Regions from separate parts of the Trichocoleus sp. ST-U2 genome, predicted to be linked through region 2. Evidence: predicted binding sites of a transcription regulator. Region 2 holds the regulator's gene; the other holds the start of a gene.

Region 1 (11,351 bases), on a different contig from region 2:
GCTCCGTTTTGAATGTCCTCGCATTCTTGGATAGCAAGCGATCGCATCTGCTCTAGCTCTTGTTGTGCTTGTAGGCGCATCCGTTCTAGTTCTGCGATCGTTTGTTCTTGGATGGCGTCGCACTCCTGCTGCACCGCCTGCCGGATCGCTAGCGCTTCCCGTTCTGCTTGCCGAATCAAGCCCATTTCATCCAATATCTGATCGGCTCGGCGTTCTGCTGTCTCAATAATCTGCTGTGCATAATCCTCCGCTTGCAGGAGAATTTCTTCCTTCTGGCGAACAATTTCTTCAGCTTCCTGAAAAGCCGGTGGCAGATTGATCCGCACCAAATCCAGCTGATCGAGTAACGGATTCTCATCGACTAAGCGCAGGCTAGTCAAGGGAATGCGCGTACTATCAAGAATCATTTCTTCGATGCGGTCGAGTTCCCGCTGAATATCTACACTTCCCGATCCACTGTCGGGTAATTCACCTTCGGGGAAGCGTCCATTACTATCGGGTTCGAGGCGGGAAGAGTCTTGGCGTAACATCGGTAGATATCTAAGGCGACGTGCTGGGGAACAAGATGATCGACAGAGCCGCCGAATCTGGCAATCTCTTTCACTAAGCTACTACTTAAGAAACTGTACTCGTTAGAGGTTGCTAGAAAAACCGTCTCAATCCGGTCGTCCAGAGTTTTATTTGTATGAGCCATCTGTAGCTCGTGTTCAAAGTCAGAAAGCACCCGCAAACCGCGCAGCAGCACGCCCGCTTCTCGGATTCTGGCATAGTTGACCGTCAAACCGTCAAAACTGTCAACTTCTACATTCGGCAGCGATCGCGTCGATAGACGAATCTGTTCGATGCGCTCCTGTACTGTAAACAGGGGCGTTTTGTTGGGGTTCCGCAACACCGCAACAATCACCCCATCAAAAAGCCGACAACCGCGCTTAATGATGTCGAGGTGCCCCAGAGTAATTGGATCGAAGCTGCCAGGATAGATTGCAATCACGGAAGAGGTGTGTGAGCTAGCTTAAGGAAATTGTACTCATACAGTACCCCTAAAACTACGAATTGTTAAAAGTCTCCGGTTTTAGCGAGAAGCACCGACCACTAAACGAGAGCGATCGCAACCAGATCCGATTCATCGCCTCAGCACCCTCTTCTCGCGGCATACACGAGCCAGCAATCGACCTCTGCTGTAATCGCAGAGAGTCTCTAGATTAGTGCAACCAGCGCCACTCCTTAACTTTCAAGAGGGTCGCTAGAAAATCAGCAAAAGCTAAAATCCGATTAGTGAATCTACACATTAAGTTGAAAAACCAGGAAAAGGCTCAATTTTTTCAGCAGTTCGCCACTTTGCTGAATTCTGGCATTTCAGTACAGCAAAGCTTAAATTTGGTTGAGCGCGATCGCAATTCTCCCTTCGGGCGCTATCTGCAAACAGTCAGTGTAGCGGTGGATTCTGGGCAAGATTTGGCGTCTGCTTTGACCATAGATGCTCGATATTTTGATGGTTGGACGATTAGTCTAATTCGGTTAGCAGAATACAGCGGATCGCTAGCAGAGACTTTTGAGAGATTGGCAACGGTGGCGGAAGCGAAAGTCAAACGGGAACGCCTCTATCGTTCCGTGGGAATCGCCGCGATCGCGCTGATTTGGAGTCTCTTGGTACTCGCCGCCGCACTTTTCAAGCGAAATCCTCAAAAGCTTACCCATCCTGGTTTCTGGCTGTGCAGTTTTGGATTAGCAGTGCTTTTGGTTGGGGTAGCTATCCTGAATTCTCGCTTTCCCGGACGCGGTTTACAGCGGTTGGCGGCGCAACTTCCCGGTTTAGATAAAGTCATGCAAGCGCGATCGCTCCTTTACTTTACTGAGTTGTCGTTGCCTTTAAGTTGCGGGGTGCCAATTCTCGCCGCGCTGGAATTGTTGCGCGATCGCATCCCCGATCCTCAGATGGCAACCCATGTAGCAAAAGCTGCTCGGCAAATTCGTCTTGGTAGAAGCCTCACCGAGAGTCTGCAAACCAAGTTACCGCCACTTGCAATCCAATATATTCGCACTGGTGAAGAAACCGGCAATTTAGATGCGGCGCTGCGAAAATTGGAGCAATATTACCAAAGCGACTTAGAGAAACGTTTGAGGCAGTTGGAGGGAATCTTGCGTCCTTTGAGTCTATTAGCGATTGGAGGTTTAGTGCTTTTAGTCGCAATTCGAGCAATTAATTCGCTGATAAACTCTCTGCCAGGATAACTTTATGTGTGATGAAACAGAGGGATTAAAAAAAGGGCTTATCATTCTGTCACTTACATTTATTGCTATAGGAGTGATAGTTTTCCTGTGGTTATGGCAAATTGATGTTGTACCCATTGAACACTTCAAGAATTCTTCTAAAATCCTGACTCCAAAGGAGTTTATTGAGCTTAAAAGGCAGGGCGTCAACTCTGTTATTGAAGGTTTAAAAATTGTTGCAACAACCTTTGGAGGAACCGCAATCCTCTTTAACGTTTTCTATGCAGCGAAGCGAGCAAAAGCGATGGATGATAGCGCGATCGCTGCCAATAAAAGTGCTGAAGCAGCTTTGGATAATGCTAAGGCTGCCCTAAAAAATGCAGAGGCCGCACAAGACAAGCAAATCACAGAACGCTTTACTAAGGCTGTTGAACTTCTTGGTAATGACAATATCTCTATCCGTTTAGGTGGAATTTACGCTCTAGAACGAATTGCCAAAGATTCCAAAAAAGACCACTGGGCAATTATGGAAGTGCTAACTGCTTTTGTGCGAGAGAAGGCTCTTTTAAGGGAAGAAGAGATACAGCAGGGGCAATCACCAAAAATTCCTACGGATATTCAAGCAGCACTTACAGTTATCGGACGGCGCGACGTAAAAAGAGATCCTAACAATCAAAGACTTAATTTACAAAATACCAACTTTGAGAGAGCAAACCTTATTGGAGCTAACCTGCCAGGGGCAGACTTTTGTGAAGCTAACCTGCAAGGAGCAACCCTTAGTGAAGCTAACCTGCAAGGGGCATTGCTCTGTTTTGCTAACCTACAAAAGGCATATCTCGGTGAAGCTAACCTACAAGAGGCAGACTTTTCTAAAGCTAATCTGCAAGGGGCAACCCTTAGTGAAGCTAACCTGCAAGGGGCATTCTTCTTTGCCGCTAACCTGCAACAGGCAAACTTTTATAAAGCTAACCTGCAAGGGGCATACCTTAGATTAGCTCAAAACCTTAAACAAGAGCAGATTGAAAAGGCATTGGGAGATAGTGCAACTATCTTGCCGGACAATGTGGAAAGACCTGCACATTGGACGCAAGCTGGGGGAGAGACGGATGAGATCGCCCCAATATAATGCTTGTCATTTGAATCAAATACAGAACCTAACCTCCTACCCCCTTCCCTAAAAGGCAAGCAGAAAAGCCCCTTTCCTTGTAGAAGAAAGGTTGGGGAGAGGTAATAATGTACTGCACCTAATTACAAACCCCAATATTTCCACCTTCTTAGCCCACGCAGGCGGACTTTATTTGTGTAGCCCCAGCCTTCTAGGTGTGGGCATTATCAAGTAAGGATTTAATCAACCAAATGTTGACCCATCCCAGCCCCACATTGAACCTTTCGCATCAGCAAACTCAATGTAAATCCGGTTTGTGGATACACCAAGTTTCTCATTAATTTGCTGGCAAAAATCTTGGCTCATCGCCTTAGTTTGCGACGGACTCATGCTACCGACACTTTTAATTTCGACGTAGCAGACGGGATCGAGAGTTCCCCCAAATGTCATCGCCACACTCGGCTCAAAAGCCGTCATCACATAAGATTCCGGTTTGCCTGTATGCTTGGCTAATTTAGCAGAAAGACTTTTCAGCAGACCCTCAACAGCACCCCGATCGGGAGAATCAACAGAAGTTTGAACTTTGATTAGCGGCATAATCTTTTACTCTAAATCCTTTCAAAAGGGATTAGGTAATGGGTAATCGTTATTAGTCATTCGTTATTAGTCCTTTGCTACTAACCAATTACCAATTACCGATTACCAATTACCAATTACCCACCATATTGCCAAGGGGTATTTTCGAGTAAAAGCGGTTTACCCTCGCGGTGGACGCCAGCAGCGATCGCTTCCCCAACATAAACCGTATGATCGCCGTGTTCTACAGCACCAACAACCTTACACTCCACATAACCAAGGGAATCGGAGATGATGGGACAGCCGGTTTCTTGTCCTAGATAAAATTCCACATCTTCAAATTTATTACCGACGCGGCGCTGCGGCTTGAAGAATTTTTCCGCTAAGTCTTGCTGTCCCTCATCCAGGAAACTAAGTGCAAAGACGCCACTGGTTTTGATCATGGCGTGGGATTTAGAATCCTGCTTAACGCAATTCACAACCAGCGGTGGCTTAAACGAGCCTTGCATCACCCAGCTGGATGTGAAGCCGTTAACTTCTTCGCCATCTTTGACACCGCAGATATAGAGTCCGTGAGGAATCTTACGCAGAATAGTTTTTTTGGCTTGTTCGTCTAGCAAAGTTTTACCTGACAGCTACTGATACATCGCTTAGTTTATCAATGTCTTGGGAAGAAACATCAATCTGGAGATAGTTCCATAGGGGCATAACATTGCACATCAGTGTCAAATTAAGCTTTGGCGGTTGAAACCGCAGCTATACAGACAAAACCTGCCTAGCCTTCGGCACGCTTCGCTAACGCAGGTTTAAAACCCATAATTTATCTTAAGTCCGCGCAAGGCGGACTTCGTTTGTATAGCCGCGATTTCCAATCGCTAGGGCTTAAGTAGACTTAAAAGCAATCGAATCGCAGAATGGGCGATCGCTTCCTAAGCAACCCCGTACTTCTTAAACCAAGCTTGTAGGCGTTTCCAGCCGTCTTCTGCTTCCTCTTTGCGGTAGCTGGGGCGGTAGTCGGCAAAAAAGCCGTGGGGCGTGTCGGGATAAAGGATAATTTCCGAAGCATTGTCTGCTGCTTTCAGAGCCTCCTGCATCTTCTCGACAGTTTCGTTCGGAATGCCGGTATCGCTGCCGCCGTAGAGTCCCAGTACGGGCGCTTTCAGCTCATCAACTAGGTCGAGAGGATATTTGGGAATGAGGGGCAAAGACTCGCCTACTAAGCGTCCGTACCAGGCAACGCCAGCATTCAGCGTGGGATTGTGTGCCGCATACAGCCAAACGATTCGCCCACCCCAACAAAAGCCTGTAATTCCCAGTTTATCAGTGTTGCCCTTACTGGACTTGGCTGCCCAAGCAACCGTTGCATCCAAATCTGACATCACTTGAGCATCGGGGACTTTAGAGACAACTTTGGTGATAATTTCTTGAATATCGCTCATCCGGGAAACATCGCCTTGACGCGCATAGAGTTCCGGCGCGATCGCTAAATAACCTAGTTTCGCAAAGCGGCGGCAGATATCTTGCAAATGTTCGTGGACGCCAAAGATTTCCTGCACAACTAGCACGACGGGGAAATTCTTACCTCTGGCAGGCATCGCCCGATAAGCGGGGATTTGCCCATCTTCTACGGGTATCTTCACTTCACCCGCCACCAAGCCTTTCTTATCGGTCGTGATGACTTGGGCAGAAATGGGGCGAACTGCTACGGCAAACCCTGCCGCCAGCGTAGAGACCATGATAAATTCGCGGCGCGTGAATTTCATCAGCAGTTTTCTCCAAAAAACTTCTTCAAGTCTAGATTGTGCATCAGTTGGGCGGGGATAACCGCCGATGTTCTCGGCAGCAGCCTTCAGCGCTAGGCTAACGCCTCGCTTCGCTAACGCGATCGCGCAATCATATCCCATACGCTTTAAATTGATGCTGACACCTATGAGGACTTACGCAATAACTCTCTAAAACTCTTATTCCTTCGCGTCCTTGGCGTCCTTGGCGGTTCGTTTTTCCATAACGAGAGCGTAAGTCCTGATCTATGTTAAACGGACTTCTTCCACCCCAGCTTCACCGCAGCAAAACCTTCCCCCTGGAAGAAGCCGCAGCCGATCAACTGTTACAAGCTGGATCGAGGTGAGTAAAAGCATTTTGCTCATTAGCGATCGCTAGCTGTAGGGGCAATTTATCAATCGCTTCTACTCAAATTCACAGTTTACCGGGAGGGGTGATGCCGCAATATTTTGGAAAACTGCCTACGACAGGGACATCTTGGTCAACAATTGGAACGCTAAAAACCATAGAACGCCACGATCGAGGAATCTACGGCGATTGTGAGAATTCGCGCCTTGCAATTAGCATCCTGGCACCGAACTTAGTCCGAGTGCGCTGGGCACCGAATGGGGAATTGATGCCGCGTCGTTCGTGGGCAGTGACCTTGGATGATGCAGAATGGTCAGTCGTCCCCTTCCAAGTTCGGGAGACTGACGCAGCGCTAGAAATCGAAACCGAGCAGATGCGCGTGTACATCCACCGCCAAGGGTGTCGGATCGAGTGTTTTGATAAAACCGGGCGACCTTTCGCGCAAGACACTGGAATGGGGATGGCTGGACGGATGGGCGCGATCGCTGCCTGGAAGCGCATCGAAGCTGATGAACATTTCTACGGTTTTGGCGAACGCACCAAGCTACTCGATAAACTCAGCGAAGTCCAAACAAACTGGACAGTTGACGCCCTGGATTACAGTTCATTTACCGATGAAATGTACCAGGCGATTCCATTTTTCATAGCGCTACGTCCAGAACTCGCCTACGGTATCTTCTTCAACACCACTTTTTGGAGCCAGTTCGACATTGGTGCGGAACAACCGGGCGTCTATCGGATGGAAACGCGGGGCGATGAACTGGATTATTACATCATTTACGGCCCGGAACCGGCGCAAATTCTTAGCACCTACACCCAACTAACAGGTCGAATGCAACTTCCGCCGAAATGGTCGCTTGGTTATCACCAATGCCGGTGGAGTTACGAATCTGAGGACGTGGTGCGAGAACTTGCCCAGGAATTCCGCAACCGTCGCATCCCTTGCGATGTGATTCATCTTGATATTGACTACATGAAGGGCTACCGGGTGTTTACCTGGAGTCCCAAACGGTTCCCCGACCCTGCCCAATTGGTCAGTGACTTGGGGCAGGATGGCTTCAAGACGGTGACAATTATCGATCCAGGCGTCAAGTACGAGCCGGAAGCCGATTACCACGTCTTCGACCAAGGGATAGAAAATGACTATTTTATCCGTAAGGCAGAGGGTGAGCTATTCCACGGCTACGTTTGGCCCGACAAAGCAGTATTTCCCGATTTTCTGCGTCCGGAAGTGCGCCAGTGGTGGGGCGACTTGCACAAAAGCCTAACTGAAGTCGGCGTTGCGGGTATCTGGAACGATATGAACGAACCGGCGATAGACGATCGCCCGTTTGGCGATCCGGGGAATAAAATATCCTTTCCCTTAGATGCGCCCCAGGGTTCGCCGGAAGAACGCACTACCCATGCCGAAACGCACAATCTGTACGGGCAATCAATGGCTCAATCGGCTTGCGAAGGACTGAAGCGGCTGCGTCCTACAGAGCGATCGTTTGTGCTGACACGTTCCGGTTTTGCCGGAATTCAGCGTTGGTCGTCGGTGTGGATGGGCGATAATCAATCGCTGTGGGAGTATTTGGAGATGTCCCTGCCGATGCTCTGCAATATGGGACTATCGGGTGTGGCGTTTGTCGGTTCGGATATTGGCGGTTTTGCTGGCAACGCCACGGCGGAATTATTTGCCCGATGGATGCAAGTGGGAATGCTTTACCCATTGATGCGCGGTCACTCGGCAATGAGTACGGCAAGACACGAACCTTGGGTTTTTGGCGATCGCGTTGAAGCTATCTGCCGCGAATATATTAATCTCCGCTACCAGCTATTGCCCTACGTTTACACGCTTTTCTGGGAAGCCGCAACTACTGGCGCACCAATTTTGCGTCCCTTACTCTATCATTTTCCTAACGACCCGAAAACCTATAAACTCTACGACCAAGTATTGCTCGGTTCTTCCCTAATGGCAGCACCCATCTATCGACCAGGGGTAGAATACCGGGCCGTGTATCTTCCCGAAGGCACTTGGTACGACTGGTGGACAGGAGAACGTTACCAAGGCGCGACGCATATCTTAGCGCATGCACCGTTAGAGCGAATGCCGCTATATGTGCGTGCGGGAGCGATTATCCCCATGCAGCCGGTGATGCAATACACGGATGAGCGTCTCATTGACGAACTCACTCTCCGCATCTGGCCTGGAGAGGGCGAGTTTAGGCTCTATGAAGATGATGGGCATACGTTTGAATATCAAACGGGTACTTTTGCCACTACAACTTACCGCGTTGATTCCCAAGGGCAACAAACGGTGGTTGAAATTCCAGCGCGAGAGGGCAATTGGACGCCACCCAGCCGCGAAACTATCGTGCAGCTAGTGGGTGTTGGCGAACAGCGTTTTGTTGACGATAGTACGGCGCGTCAACTGACTTTTTAAATTGGCTTGATAGAACCTCACCCCCAGACCCTCGACCTTCACGGAGAGGGGAGCCGGAGTGAGGAGGTGCTTCTAATGGGAGGCGCGATTAACCGGATTTAATCTCAATCCTTAACGGTCAGCGATTTGCTCTTGAGGGTGAATCGCTTTTTTTGGCATCCTTTACGTTTCATCAGAGCGATCGCAGATCCCAGCTTCTCGCTCAAGCCTCTCTTGTGAAAAATGAAATATATCTAAAGACTGATGCTAAAAAAAATATTAAATATTATAAGCAAATAAAATTTTCTTAGAGAATTTTATTTTAGTTGTAAATTTAATTCTGACAGGTGTTGATAACTTCTATAAATCTTTGTCAGAAAGCCACCAAACTTTACACAATTACCATATCAGAAATATCTAAACAATGTTAAATGCCTGTGCAAACCTCCCGCATTTGCATAAGTTCACAATGGGGATCAAAGCTAGATAGACGCATATTCCCAAAGAATGATTCATTATAATCATCCAATTGATTATGGATAATTATCAAAAAGGTTGCCATAATAGTCTAGAAAGGTAAATTGATTTTTCCCCCATTGCATTTGGCTAATTTGTTACTTTAGCTACACTTTCACCGGATAGTATCGGTGTCAAATCTAGCAATTCTCTTGTTTTAAAAAACTTAATGACATGAAAACTTTAACAATGCAGCTCGTCCAAGCAATTCGGTGTCCTAACTGTGGCAGTCCGGGTGAACGACATTACATTTCTAGCAGCCAGCTAACGCGGACACAATGCCGCACTTGTGACTACTTGATGGTGACTTGTTCTCGAACCGGGAGAGTAATCGAAGCATACGCACCCGGTCTTGATGCAAGCCGTCTGTAGAAGCAATCCTCAAAGAATTGCTTTTACTGAATTATTTAGAAGCTCGAAGTTGTCCGCAAGCAGCATTGGCTTCCAAACCACGAGAGTAGCGAACGCTAACAGCAATATGCTGTTTTTTCAGAGCTGCCACAAAAGCTTGAATCCGAGTAGAATCCGGACGCTGATAGTCAGCATCGTGGATAGGATTGTAGGGAATTAAATTGACGTGAGTTTGGAATCCCCGCAGGCGGGATGCAAGTTCATTCGCGTGTTGGGGAAGATCGTTCACACCCGCAAGCAGGACGTATTCAAATGTCAATCTGCGACCTGTTAATTGAACATATTCCCGACATTCTGCTAACAAATCTTCCAGGGGATATCGCTGAGCCGTAGGGATAAGTTTTTCCCGAAGTGCCTGATTGGGTGCGTGGAGGCTAACTGCAAGGGTGATTTGCAAGTGATGTTGCGCTAAATCGAGGATGCGATCGCGTACTCCCACAGTGGAGAGCGTAATCGAACGCTGTCCAATTCCCACATCTTTATTCAGGATCTCTAGCGCTCCCAGAACATTTACCGTATTCAGTAAAGGTTCGCCCATCCCCATAAATACAATATGGCTGACTCGTCGCTTGAAGTCTTCCTGAACCGTTAACACCTGATCGACGATTTCATGACGTGCGAGATTGCGGGTAAAACCTCCCTTCCCCGTAGCGCAGAAGTCGCAAGCCATCGGACAACCCACCTGGGAAGATACGCACACCGTGAGGCGCTTTTCTGTGGGAATACCGACTGTTTCGATAATTTGACCATCTGCCAACCGCAGCAGATACTTCACCGTCTCATCTGGAGCAACAGAACGATGATGTATCGTAGAGCGTCCAATCGGGACATCTGCTACTTGGTCGCGCCACTGCTTAGAAAATACAGTAATTTCGGAAAGCGATCGCGCTCCTTTTTCATAAATCCACTGATGCAGTTGCTGTCCCCGATAAGCCGGTTGTCCTTGAGCAAGCACCCATTGGGTTAATTCAGCTAAATTTGCCCCTAAAAGAGGAGGAATCGTTCTGGCTGGGTTTTTATTCGTTACCCCCTGTTTAGCAACGGGAGCAGTTTCATCAAACTGATTTTGATGCTGACTGTCTGTAGAAGACTGAACCTGAGAGCGGGACGTAGCAGACATAAATAATCAAAAGTTTTAGCTAGGATCTCTATCCTAGAACCTCTCGATCGACGCTGGGGTTCACTTTATAAGTTTGCCCGATCGGAATCTCAATTTGAAACTCTGCACCTTCCCCAGGTCGAGATAGACACTTCATCTTTCCGCCATGCTTTTCTACAACAATTTGATAGCTAATCGATAAACCCAGTCCAGTGCCTTGACCGACTGGTTTTGTTGTAAAGAACGGGTCAAACAGTTGCCCTAGGACACTTGCACTCATCCCCGGCCCATTATCTTTAATCCCGATTCTCACCCAATTCTTGTCTAAAAGTTGGGTAGAAATTGTTAAAGTGCTGGGTTTCTTTTTAATTTCTTCTGAGCTTCGCGCTTTATCTTGCTCCTGCAAAGCATCAATCGAATTATTCAAGATATTCATAAATACCTGATTCATTTGTCCGGCATAACATTCCACCAGCGGCAAGTTGCCATATTGCTTGATAACCTGAATCGGCGGAAACTCTGGTTTATGCTTGAGGCGATTGTGCAAAATCACGAGGGTACTATCGATTCCCTCATGAATGTTGACAGGTTTCATCTCGGCTTCATCTAACCGAGAAAAGTTACGCAAAGTCAGAACAATCTCCCGAATGCGGTTTGCCCCTACTTTCATCGAAGACAAAGTTTTCGGCAAATCCTCAATTAGAAAATCAAGATCGATCTCTTCAACCAAGCCTTGAATGTTTGGATCAGTGTAGGAATAACCCTGCTGGTAAAAGTTAACTAAACCGAGAAGATCCTGAGTGTAGTTACCCACATGGGTCAGGTTTCCGTAGATGAAGTTGACAGGGTTATTAATCTCATGGGCAACACCCGCAACGAGTTGACCGAGGCTAGACATT
Region 2 (11,351 bases):
TTAAGTTTGTTGCTGCTTTTAGTCTAAAGGGCATTGGTACGGTTGTTTTCGTGGGATTTAAGAGTAAATGCAGCACCAATGAGAGCCAACCGCCCTACTTAATCAATTGTTGATATTTTTCCTGCACCAGTCTAGTCTCCAAGGATCGAGATTGAAGGCTCTGGGAATGGTGTGTGCTAAGCAGTCATAGGGTTTTTTCTACCGCCCGCTCCGAGCCAGAAGCGTGCCTAGCTGAACGCTAATAATTCCAAATATGGCGCTACCTGCCCAGTAAATACCGGCGGCGGCATAACTGCGATCGCGCAGTAGAATAGATGTTTCTAACCCATAAGTGGAGAAAGTTGTGTAAGCTCCTAAAAAGCCGGTCGTTACCATCAATCGCACATCTAGAGGAATATTCGCTACCCGTTCTAAGGCGAGAGTGACAAAAAAACCCATCCCAAAGCAACCTGTAAGGTTGATAAAAAAGGTGCCGTAGGGAAAGCTGGTGCCGAAGCGTTGGGCAAACCAGAGGGTGAGATAGTAGCGACTCAATGCTCCAGCGATCGCTCCTAAACTGATGGCAATGGGATGACGAATCGCGGGGTCTTGGAGCATTTAACTTGAAAATTAGACTCTCGGACTGGGGAATGAAGGGTCTCCAATCCAGCGATTTCTTATAGGAGGTTAGGTTTGTTAACCCGTACCTTTGCTATCGCTTTTTGCCTTAACCCTCTGAAATTATACCGATAGGCTGAAGGAAATATACTACAGAAATGCTATTTCTGATATAGCCCTTTATTTAAGCAGATGCCTTCAACGAGAGCAAGCGGAGTGAATCAGTTTAAAACCGTTGCCTAATTAGGTCTGTTTAGTGCGCCAATCATTACCGTCAGCTACTGGTTCATTGGTGGTTAGACAGGTGCCTTGGTAGGGATTGCTTTAGTAGCTGTGACGAACTTACGAACTCTACCATATCTACAATCGCGACACGTTAACTCAAGCCGTTGCTGTCACAATTGGTCGTGCGATCGCGTTTCTTGCCCCAATGGTTAGCTACCGCTGATGATTTATTGGTCTGTACTAGCATTTCTTCAATTTTCCGGTTTGTGAAATTAGTAGCCGAACCTTACTAAAAGCTAATCTTTTTCACTCAAAACTCTACTCATGAGATGTAGCCATGAATACAGAAGTCCCTAATAATACAGAAACCGCCATAACAGTTAGCCCGGAGACAAAGGCTATCGTTGATGAAAATATGGCAGGCGAATCCGAAGATTTGAAGCGTGAAACGATGGCGCTAATTGACGCCATTAAAAAACGGGCGCAGGTAGAAACAAAATCTGCTACCGAATATACTCGCGATGCCTATCTCAATGCAGTGAAACAAGCACGGGAGAAGATTGAACAGGATAAGTTGTTCGATCCAGAGCGAATTTCATACTCGATTAAACTCATTCAAATGGATGCAGAGAAGAACTGGGAGTCCATCGTGAAGGAAGTGTCAACTTTAGGCGATCGCCTTGCCGAAGCTGCTAAAGCGGCTTGGGATGTCCTGACAGCTCCTCGCACCCCTTCTTGATGTTGAAACAGTAATCACGCGCAACCACGCGCTGATATAAAACAGGGGCACTCAGCTAGCTGGGTGCCTTTCTAATTTTTTAATTCTAAATTCGGATAGCCTAATCTAGTCAGGCATTACCAGCAAGCTTTAGAATTTCACTGACAATAACAGGGTTTACTTCAGATGATTAACAAATATTGATTACTTAAATCTTGGCTGCGATTGGATAGGGTACTTTTATGAAAATTGCAACTCACAACAGATTGCTTGTCGCGGTTGCCAGCCTTCTGTTTGGATTAGCGATCGCTCTAATTTCTGGATGTGAAGCCATCTCAAATTTTCGGACTTCTCAAGTTAATTTTGATGCAACTGAGGGACAAGCCCGTAATTCGCAAATAGTCATCCCGCTTAAATTTAGCTGGGCTGATTCATTTTCAGAAGAGCTAGCAGCAGTCAAAATAGACGGCAAATGGGGCTATCTTGATAATAAAGGCAACTTCGCAATCAAACCTCAATTTGATAATGCCGAATCTTTTTTCCAAGGGTTAGCGGCTATCAAACTAAAGAACAAGTGGGGCTATATCAACAAGAGTGGCAACTTAGTCATTAAACCAAAATATGATTTGGCTAAGAATTTTTCTCAAGGGCTGGCAGCGGTAAAGATAGATGGAAAGTGGGGATATATTGATAAGAAAGGGAACTTGGTAATTAACCCAAAATTTGATTTTGCTGAATCTTTTTCTATAAGCGATCGCACTGCGTTAGCGCTGGCGGCGGTAGAAATCGGTAAAAAGTGGGGCTATATCGGCAAGAAAGGCAACTTCGCCATTCAGCCCCAGTTTGATGTTGCCGAATCTTTTTCTATAAGCGATCGCAGTGAATCAGCCCTAGGACTCGCGCCAGTCAAAAAAGACAACAAATGGGGCTATATCGATAATCGGGGAGACGTTATTGTTCCGTTGGAATTTGAGGAAGCTAAGTTTTTTTCGGAAGGACTAGCAGTGATATCCAGTAATAATAAGTGGGGCTATATTGACAAAATGGGATATCTTGTTATTCCACTCCAATTTGATTGGGCTGGGGACTTTTCTCAAGGGCTGGCGGGCATAACGATAGACACTAAGGTAGGCTATATTGACAAGGCAAGCAATGTTGTCATTCCCCCACAATTTGATAATATTTATAACTTTTCAGAAGACCTAGCAGCGGTAAAGAACGGCGACAAATGGGGCTATATCAATAAGAGTGGCAAATTCGTAATTAAACCCCAATTTGATAGCGCTCAATCTTTTTCGCAAGGGCTAGCAAAAGTTAAGATTGGCAATAAATATGGCTATATCCGCAAACCTCTTCCATAAGTTCTCATTTCTGAAGACATAGAAGAATTGAGAGTCAGTGGTCGCGGAAACTTCAGCAGGATGAAGCGAGAGCCTGGTGAGGATTTCCCCGGCTCTCGTTGCCTTTATCGGAGTGTATTTGCAAGGAAACCTATAACACGCCTTTAGAACTGGGGATCGTACCGCCACGACGGGGATCAACTTCGATTGCCATGCGGAGCGATCGCGCAAACGCTTTGAACGTCGCTTCAATAATGTGGTGCGAATTAATTCCATCTAGTTGGCGAATGTGCAGCGTCATCTGGCTGTGATTGACCAACGCCACAAAAAATTCCCGCACCAGCTGGGTGTCATAAGTCCCGACTCGCTGAGTCGGAATCTCTAAGCCATAGCTCAGATGAGGACGTCCGGAAAAATCTAACGCTACCTGAACCAACGCTTCATCGAGAGGGGCGAGGAAATTCCCAAATCGGACAATTCCTTTGCGATCGCCCAGTGCTTGATGCAACGCCATTCCTAGGGTAATTCCCACATCTTCATTGGTATGGTGGTCATCAATTTCCAAGTCTCCCGTCGCGGCTACATCCAAATCAATCAGGCTGTGAGAGGCGATTTGATGCAGCATATGGTCTAAAAACGGAATGCCGGTTTTGGCATTGCAAGTGCCATTCCCGTCTAATTTGACGGTGACGATAACATCCGTTTCGCCCGTCTTGCGGGGAACCCTTGCCATGCGAGGAGACAAAAGCTGTTCAATGCTTGGAGAAGGTGGAAATTGGCGATCGCGTGCCTGCATCGCAGATGCTCACTCAAGAAAATAAAGTTAAGTTTATTATCCTACGTTACTGAGCATCTGGGAGACGCGAAAGCCTTTAAAATGCAAAATTAAAAATTAAAAATTAGCAGAATCTTTGCTTTTTAATTTTTAATTTTTAATGTTTGATTCTTTTTACATCCCCATAATCTCGTATCCCGCATCGACATACAGCACCTGACCTGTAATGCCACTTGCCAAATCGCTACACAAGAAAGCAGCCGCATTTCCCACTTCTTTCTGAGTTACAGTGCGTCGCAGCGGTGCCACTTCCTCAACGTGATGGATCATATCCAGAATGCCACCTACCGCCGACGATGCCAAAGTACGGATGGGACCCGCCGAAATTGCATTCACGCGAATATTCTGCGGTCCTAATTCAGATGCCAGGTAACGGACACTCATTTCCAGTCCAGACTTGGCAATTCCCATCACGTTGTAGTTGGGGATCACCTTAACGCCGCCTAGATAAGTCAGCGTGACAATGCTGCCACCTTCTGTCATCAGTGGTTTTGCTGACCCAGCAAGTTGTACCAGCGAATAGGTACTAATTTCTAGAGCTTGGGTGAAGCCAGCACGAGTAGTGGTACTAAAATCACCTGATAAATCTTCCTTGTTCGCAAAAGCAAGACAATGGATCAGGATGTCTAGCTTGCCCCACTTATCGCGGATGGCGTCAAATGTAGACTGAATTTGGGTCTCATTCTGGACATCGCAGGGTAAAAATAAGCTGGGGTTGAGGGGTTCTACCAACTCTGCCACTTTTTTTTCAAAGCGGCCTCGGTCGTCTGGCAGGTAAGTCACTCCTAGATTCGCACCCGCTTGGTGCAGTTGCTGAGCAATCCCCCAGGCGATCGATCGATTGTTGGCAATGCCGGTGACAAGGGCGTTTTTTCCGGTTAAATCTAGCATAAATGTCGATTTTGAAGGCAATATTAGAGGATATCCGATTTAGGGGAGTATTCAAGATCGCGATCGCCCGGAGCAAGGCTGTCTAGTACGGGTAAGGAGCGTGCCTCCTTACTCACCATGCATCCCACCCGATAGCGCAGATACTGTCAAGATATCAACATTTTCCGTCATAATCTTACTTGCCTTGAGCAGGGAGAGAACTAAAGAAGGTAGCCGGGGAAACTACTTTAAAATTTTGTATCAAATAGCACAAAAACCGCTTGGAAGTCAGTTTATCTGTGTCTAATGTCAGAAAACTCTCATAGTTGTTTTGCTATGGTTAAAGTTCCTCCGACAGAAAGTTGCAGAAGTCTGTAGGGCAGCATTTAGGAAAAAGGAAGTGGCAGTGACGCAAGATAGACCGCTAGCAGCTGTGTTCCGTCAACTGGGAGGTGGGGCGTTTCCACCCGTGGTGGAAACTTTTGAGCGGGGCAAGACGATCTTTTTCCCAGGAGACCCGGCTGAACGGGTATACTTTTTGCTCAAAGGTGCAGTAAAGCTGTCTCGCGTGTATGAAGCTGGGGAAGAAATTACCGTGGCGCTGCTGCGAGAAAACAGCGTTTTTGGAGTACTGTCCTTAATTACAGGGCATCGTTCGGATCGGTTTTATCACGCTGTAGCATTTACGCCAGTGGAGCTGCTTTCGGCACCGATCGATCAGGTAGAGCAATCGCTCAAGGATAATCCGGAGCTATCGATGTTGATGCTGCGAGGGCTTTCTTCGCGCATTTTGCAAACAGAAATGATGATTGAGACATTAGCTCACCGAGATATGGGATCGCGCTTGGTGAGTTTTCTATTGATTCTGTGCCGTGATTTTGGCGTTCCTACCGCCAATGGAATTACGATCGATCTGAAGCTTTCTCATCAAGCGATCGCTGAAGCAATTGGCTCCACTAGGGTAACAGTCACCCGCTTACTGGGAGATTTGCGGGAGGAAAAAATGATTTCTATCCACAAGAAAAAAATTACGGTACACAACCCAGTTACACTGAGTCAGCAGTTTACTTGAAAACAGCTAGAGGCTTTGGTCAGGTTGTCGGTTAGGTTGTCGGTTAAAACGGCATGGTAGCGCGAGCAAGTTATCAAGTTTTAACATTTAGTCGGGAGTTCAGTTAAAAGGTCTCAGGTTTTAAGCGGATAGTTTTCAACCTTGCAACCTTTAACCTTTCCGATTTCACCTTCGATCTTTAATTCCTGTTAACCCTTTCTCTAGCCTGCGATGCGATAGGCTGTAACTGGAATGACTGTAGCAGACAATGACCGACAGTGCGCTCTTCCTGATTTTGTCTATTTTAGTGTTGGGAAGCGTCATCGCAACGGTAGGCGATCGCATTGGCACGCGCGTGGGAAAAGCACGCCTGTCGTTGTTCAATCTGCGTCCCCGCAAAACAGCTGTTTTAGTAACGATTCTAACGGGACTAACGATTTCTGCCTCAACACTGACAATCATCTTTGCGACAAGCGAACAATTGCGGATTGGAGTTTTTAGACTCCAAGAAGTGCAGAAAAAACTCAAGACAGCAAGTAAGGATATTGCTAAAGCGAACGAGCAGAAACGGAAAACCGAAAGCGAACTTGCTAAAACCGCCGCCCAAAAAGAGCAAGTAGAGAAGGAACTCGCTCAAGCTCGCACCCAGCAATCTGTCGCTCAGCAGCGCTTAGATGCGATTAATCGATCTTTGGCAGCTGCGCTGGCTAAACAAGGCCAGACGGAGGCGCAACTAAATCAGACTCAAAGCGAACTGACCCGGGTTGCCAGCAGCTTTCAGCAAACCCAAAAACAGCTTACATCTGTCTCAGGGCAAGCCAAGACGCTACGTTCCGAAATCCAACAACTTCAAGCAGAACGCCAAGAATTGCTCCAGCAGCGAAATCAAGTCAGAGCTGAAATTACTGAATTCAAAGCGAAAGTGACTCAGCGCGACCAAAAAATTGCCCAGCAAGACCGAGCAATTAGCCAACGCGATGAGCAAATTCTCAAGCGGGATCAAGCCCTTGTCGAACTTGATGAGAAACTTGCTGCCTTTCGGAAGAGCCTGAGCGATCGCGATGAGCAAATTGCCCAGCGAGACAAAGCCTTATCTCTACTTGACAACAAAATTTCTCAACGAGATGAGGTGATTGCCCAGCGAGAAAATCGCCTTAAAGAACTCGAAAAACAACAAGCTTCCCTAGAGCAGGAAGTGGCAACCTTAGAACAGTATTACCAGTCTTATCAAACTTTGCGTCAGGGTAGTCTGGCACTGCTGCGCGGTCAGGTTCTGGCGGCTGGCGTTTTTCGTATTGTCGAGCCAGCCGCAGCCCGACAGGTCATCGAGCAGCTGTTACGGGAAGCGAATCGGACAGCGATTAAAGCGACCCAACCCGGTCTCAACAAGGTGGCGAACGAGCGGGTCGTGCAAATTACAGAGGCACAGGTAGAGCAACTGATCAACCAGATTCAGGATGGTCGAAACTATGTAGTCCGAGTTTTTTCGGCAGGGAACTATGTCCAGGGAGAAAAGCAGGTACAAGTCTTTGCAGACGCCGCACCCAATCAAGTTGTATTCCGCACTGGTGAAGTCGTAGCAACGACATCTGCCGATCCTTCAAACATGACCGACCAACAAATTCGGCAGCGGATTGACCTGCTGCTTGGAGCATCCCAGTTCCGAGCCACTCGCGCGGGGATTTTGGGCGATACAGTTCAGGTTGGCGACAATCGAATTGTTAGCTTGATTCGGTTTATCGAGCAGTTGAAAAAGCACAATAAGCCGATTTCTCTGAAAGCGGTCGTGGCAGAGGACGCCTATATTGCCGGACCCATGAAATTAAATTTGGAGGCAGTTGAAGACGGAGAAGTTGTGGTGAGGATGTAATTTATTAGTCATGAGTGATGAGATGATGACTAATGGCAATTAACCATTCGTAAATTAGCAATTAGCCAATTCAGATGATTTTAGGGTTCGATCCAGGGCGCGATAAGTGTGGTTTAGCCGTAGTGGGGAAAGACAATTCTCTGCATTACCACCAGGTTGTACCAGCAGAAGCAGCGATCGCAACGATCCTTGACTTATGTGAAGAGTACCCAATTGATACTCTGGTGATGGGCGATCAAACCACTTCCAAAAGTTGGAAAAAGAAACTTCAGCAATTCCCAACGTTGGTGCCGATTGTCCTGGTAGATGAGCGCTACAGTACATTGGAAGCACGCGATCGCTATTGGCAAATGTACCCTCCCCAAGGTTTAGGACGCCTGATTCCCCAAGGGATGCGGAGTCTACCCCGACCAATCGATGACATTGTTGCCATCCTCCTCATCGAAAGATACATGAAGCAACGAGAGACGAGGAACTAGGAAACTCTGTCATTCTTAACTTTCTTAATTTAAACTGAACTCAAAACTCAAAACTTTTAAAGTTCCGCCCGGATCGTAAACGCATAGTCCCCTCCAGGCTCTAGCTGGTAATCTTTCTGTTCTAAAAATCGACCCAGAGGTTCCTGAATTAAAGCGCGTCCCAAAGAGGGTGTCACCGACAATTGACCCTGTCGGAAACACCACTGGAACTGCCATTCATATTCCGCCGCCGTGACTTCCCCTGCCAGAAAGCCCCGTTGCCAGGAAAGATGGGTAATTCGGACGTGGGCAGTAGTTTGAGGTAAACGCTTAGAACTCACAATCGCTGTGCCGATCAAATACCTTCATTCAGCAACAATACTAAACTTATTGCGATCGCCTTCGAGATAACATCATTCTCACAGCTGATACTGAGCTGGCACGAACCGAGTAAAAATATCCCTCTGGATATGGAAAGTGCCAGACTAGATCGGTATTGACTAGGATGAAAGAAGAGTAACATCTGAGCAAAAAAGGTGCAATTTTGAGTCGTTTATCGTCTGACCGAACCCCAAATGCCAGCCAGTTCCCTTCACAAACCCCGGACGCGACAGATTTGGATCGGGAACTAGATAACGCCATTTTGAGCTTTGATGACATCCAAGCAGAACTGAATTACAAAAAGGCGCAAAATGCTCTGCGAGACTTGGTAGATAACCTGGATCTCACTCCTCAAGAGCGGACGGGACTGGAATCCGAGATTAATGATTTGGCAACGATGCTGGAGAAGTTAGATCGATCGGTCGTCCAGATTGCCGCCTTTGGGATGGTGGGACGGGGTAAATCTTCAGTACTGAACGCCTTATTAGGTCAGAACGTGTTTGAAACGGGACCGCTTCATGGCGTCACCCGCACCCATCAAGGTGCCAGCTGGCAACTGACTCAGGAGAATGAGACGGGAAGCGTCAGCGATATCCTACGAGTCACGCTGCCGAGTGCGGGCAATTCCCAAATCGAGCTAATTGACACCCCTGGAATTGACGAAGTAGACGGAGAAACCCGCGAAACCTTAGCCAGACAAGTTGCCAGACAAGCAGACTTGCTGCTGTTTGTCATTTCGGGCGACATGAACAAGGTGGAATACGAGGCACTATCGCAATTGCGGGAAGTCGGTAAACCGATGTTGCTGGTATTTAACAAAATTGACCAGTATCCGGATGCCGACCGGATGGCGATTTACCGCAAAATTCGGGATGAACGGGTGCGGGAATTGCTCTCACCGGATGAAATTGTGATGGTTGCTGCCTCTCCCCTGGTGGCGCAGGCGGTTCGTCGTCCTGACGGAACAAGGGCAGTGCAGCGACGACCAGGATCGCCGCAAGTCCTGGATTTGAAGCTGAAAATTTTGGAAATTTTGCACCGGGAAGGCAAGGCTTTGGTAGCGCTCAACACCATGCTGTATGCCGATGATGTGAACGAACAGATGATTGCTAGGAAGATGCAGATTCGCGATGAAAGTGCGAATCAGATTATCTGGAAAGGGGTGATGACGAAGGCAGTTGCGATCGCACTCAACCCAGTTACGGTTGTCGATCTCCTCAGCGGTGCCGTTATCGATGTGGCAATGATTCTCACTTTATCTAAACTCTACGGCATCCCCATGACCCAACCTGGAGCGGTGGGACTGCTACAAAAAATTGCCATCAGTATGGGTGGAATTAGCGCTAGCGAACTTTTGGCAACTTTGGGACTGAGTTCTCTGAAAAGTCTCTTAGGACTCTCCGCACCCGCAACGGGTGGAGTGTCTTTAGGTCCCTATCTATCAGTTGCTGTGACTCAGGCAGGTGTTTCTGGGGTTTCTTCTTATGGGATTGGACAAGTCACTAAAACTTACTTGGCGAATGGAGCTTCCTGGGGTCCCGATGGCCCAAAAGCCGTGGTGAGTCGCATTCTGACTTCGCTGGATGAAGCCTCAATTTTGAATCGGATTAAGAATGAGTTGAGTGCAAAATTAGTAAGTTAAAACAAGCGATCGCTATTTTTGAAAACAAGTGATCGCTATTTTTGAAAACAAGCGATCGCTTGTTTTTTCGGTAGTGGTAAACAGGTAGTGATATTCAATGCTCAAAGCCTTGTACGGTAGGGGGTGAAAGTGGATTTATCACTACTGATTCTATACCACTACCGTTTTTTCTTCCTTGATATTTATCTAATTCAACTTGCAAAATCATCAACCACTGAAAATGATATTTTGTTTTTTTTTAACTCATTATCCTTATAGCAAACTACTTGTTTTGTATATATTAAAGTCGTTTACTAGCACCCTGAAAACTGCTAGGAAGAGGTGCAAGAGATTTTTTTAAAATATATTTACAAATTATCTTTTACAACATCTAGCCTATCAGGTATTTCTTTTAATTCATATTATGGTAGTTTTACAACCAGTAAGTTTTGATAGATTCCCGATTTTCACAATTGCTTATTCGCAAAATGAAATATAGTTCTCTATTAGAAGATATTAACCAAGCTTTCTCAGGCTTAAAAAAACCGTTACTCATCCCTATTCTTCCAGAAAAAGGAGTGCTTGAAGGTGAATATTTAGCGATTCAGCAAGATTTTGGTGAATTTTCCAAAAATGAAATGAGCGACGAGCAATGTTCAATGATGATTTGTGATGCTTGGCTTATTTCAGATGAAGCTTTGTGTTACTTTCTCCCCAGACTAGCCAGAAGTGTCTTGCAAAACAGAGGTTTTGAAGACTTTCTTTACAGACGGATTGAAAAAATTAATGAAACCTTGCTAAATCAAAAGCAAAAAATGATACTTAATCGCCTGATTTTTACTCTTAAAGATATTGAAAAGGAATTAGAAATAGAGGAAAAGCAAGAATTAGAAGAGTCTTGGAAAGACTGGGAAGAATCTTTGCTGCAAAGCGAGAATATAAATGAAAAACTCTTATTGGCTATCGCTAGAAATAATATTGATAATGTCAAAAAGCTAATTAGCCAAGGGGCTAACATACAGGAAAGAGACAAACAGGGAAATTCACCCCTAGACATTGCCAACTACAAAGGATACATCAAGATAATTGATTTGCTCAAGCAAGCAGGTGCTAAGGAATGATGGTGCGTGAGGAACATTTGAAAAGGGCGGACACGGATGCCCACCCTACTTTAACTGACCGAGAAAATTTGTGATTAGCGAGGCGTTTTATCTTCTTTAAAGGATGCCAGCCATTCGCGGACTTGCCCAGCTGCAACATCGCGGCTACCCAGACCGAAAGCAAGCGCGATCGCGACTGCGATCGCTCCTAGCAACAAACCAAAAGCTAAGTTAACGATATCGCTAGCAATTCCCATCTGTTGCAGCGCCATTGCTGAAACCAGG

What was found. Region 2 encodes NtcA, which controls nitrogen genes in cyanobacteria. Its sites were predicted from a motif close to TTTGTANNNNNNNNTACAAA; they were not measured.
Region 1: NC996_RS25800 (replication restart DNA helicase PriA) is a predicted target of NtcA. The motif match lies at 9,037-9,056, and genes of this name have one in related genera.

What each region holds. Positions count from the first base shown of each region.
Region 1 is NZ_JAMPJY010000063.1:356-11,706, forward strand. Features, by position in the region: gene NC996_RS25760 (DivIVA domain-containing protein) at 1-530, opposite strand, end outside; gene coaD (pantetheine-phosphate adenylyltransferase) at 440-991, opposite strand; gene NC996_RS25770 (type II secretion system F family protein) at 1,276-2,232, shown strand; gene NC996_RS25775 (pentapeptide repeat-containing protein) at 2,237-3,337, shown strand; gene NC996_RS25780 (phenylpyruvate tautomerase MIF-related protein) at 3,560-3,913, opposite strand; gene NC996_RS25785 (flavin reductase family protein) at 4,030-4,512, opposite strand; gene NC996_RS25790 (dienelactone hydrolase family protein) at 4,822-5,658, opposite strand; gene NC996_RS25795 (glycoside hydrolase family 31 protein) at 6,111-8,447, shown strand; gene NC996_RS25800 (replication restart DNA helicase PriA) at 9,132-9,314, shown strand; gene rlmN (23S rRNA (adenine(2503)-C(2))-methyltransferase RlmN) at 9,346-10,473, opposite strand; gene NC996_RS25810 (ATP-binding protein) at 10,502-11,351, opposite strand, start outside.
Region 2 is NZ_JAMPJY010000023.1:54,628-65,978, forward strand. Features, by position in the region: gene crcB (fluoride efflux transporter CrcB) at 199-597, opposite strand; partial or broken gene NC996_RS16310 (hypothetical protein) at 847-1,039, shown strand; gene NC996_RS16315 (hypothetical protein) at 1,160-1,561, shown strand; gene NC996_RS16320 (WG repeat-containing protein) at 1,783-2,901, shown strand; gene hisB (imidazoleglycerol-phosphate dehydratase HisB) at 3,032-3,676, opposite strand; gene fabI (enoyl-ACP reductase FabI) at 3,830-4,606, opposite strand; gene ntcA (global nitrogen regulator NtcA) at 4,986-5,657, shown strand; gene NC996_RS16340 (DUF3084 domain-containing protein) at 5,905-7,506, shown strand; gene NC996_RS16345 (pre-16S rRNA-processing nuclease YqgF) at 7,581-7,985, shown strand; gene NC996_RS16350 (DUF3146 family protein) at 8,042-8,305, opposite strand; gene NC996_RS16355 (GTP-binding protein) at 8,581-9,987, shown strand; gene NC996_RS16360 (ankyrin repeat domain-containing protein) at 10,455-11,087, shown strand; gene NC996_RS16365 (mechanosensitive ion channel) at 11,162-11,351, opposite strand, start outside.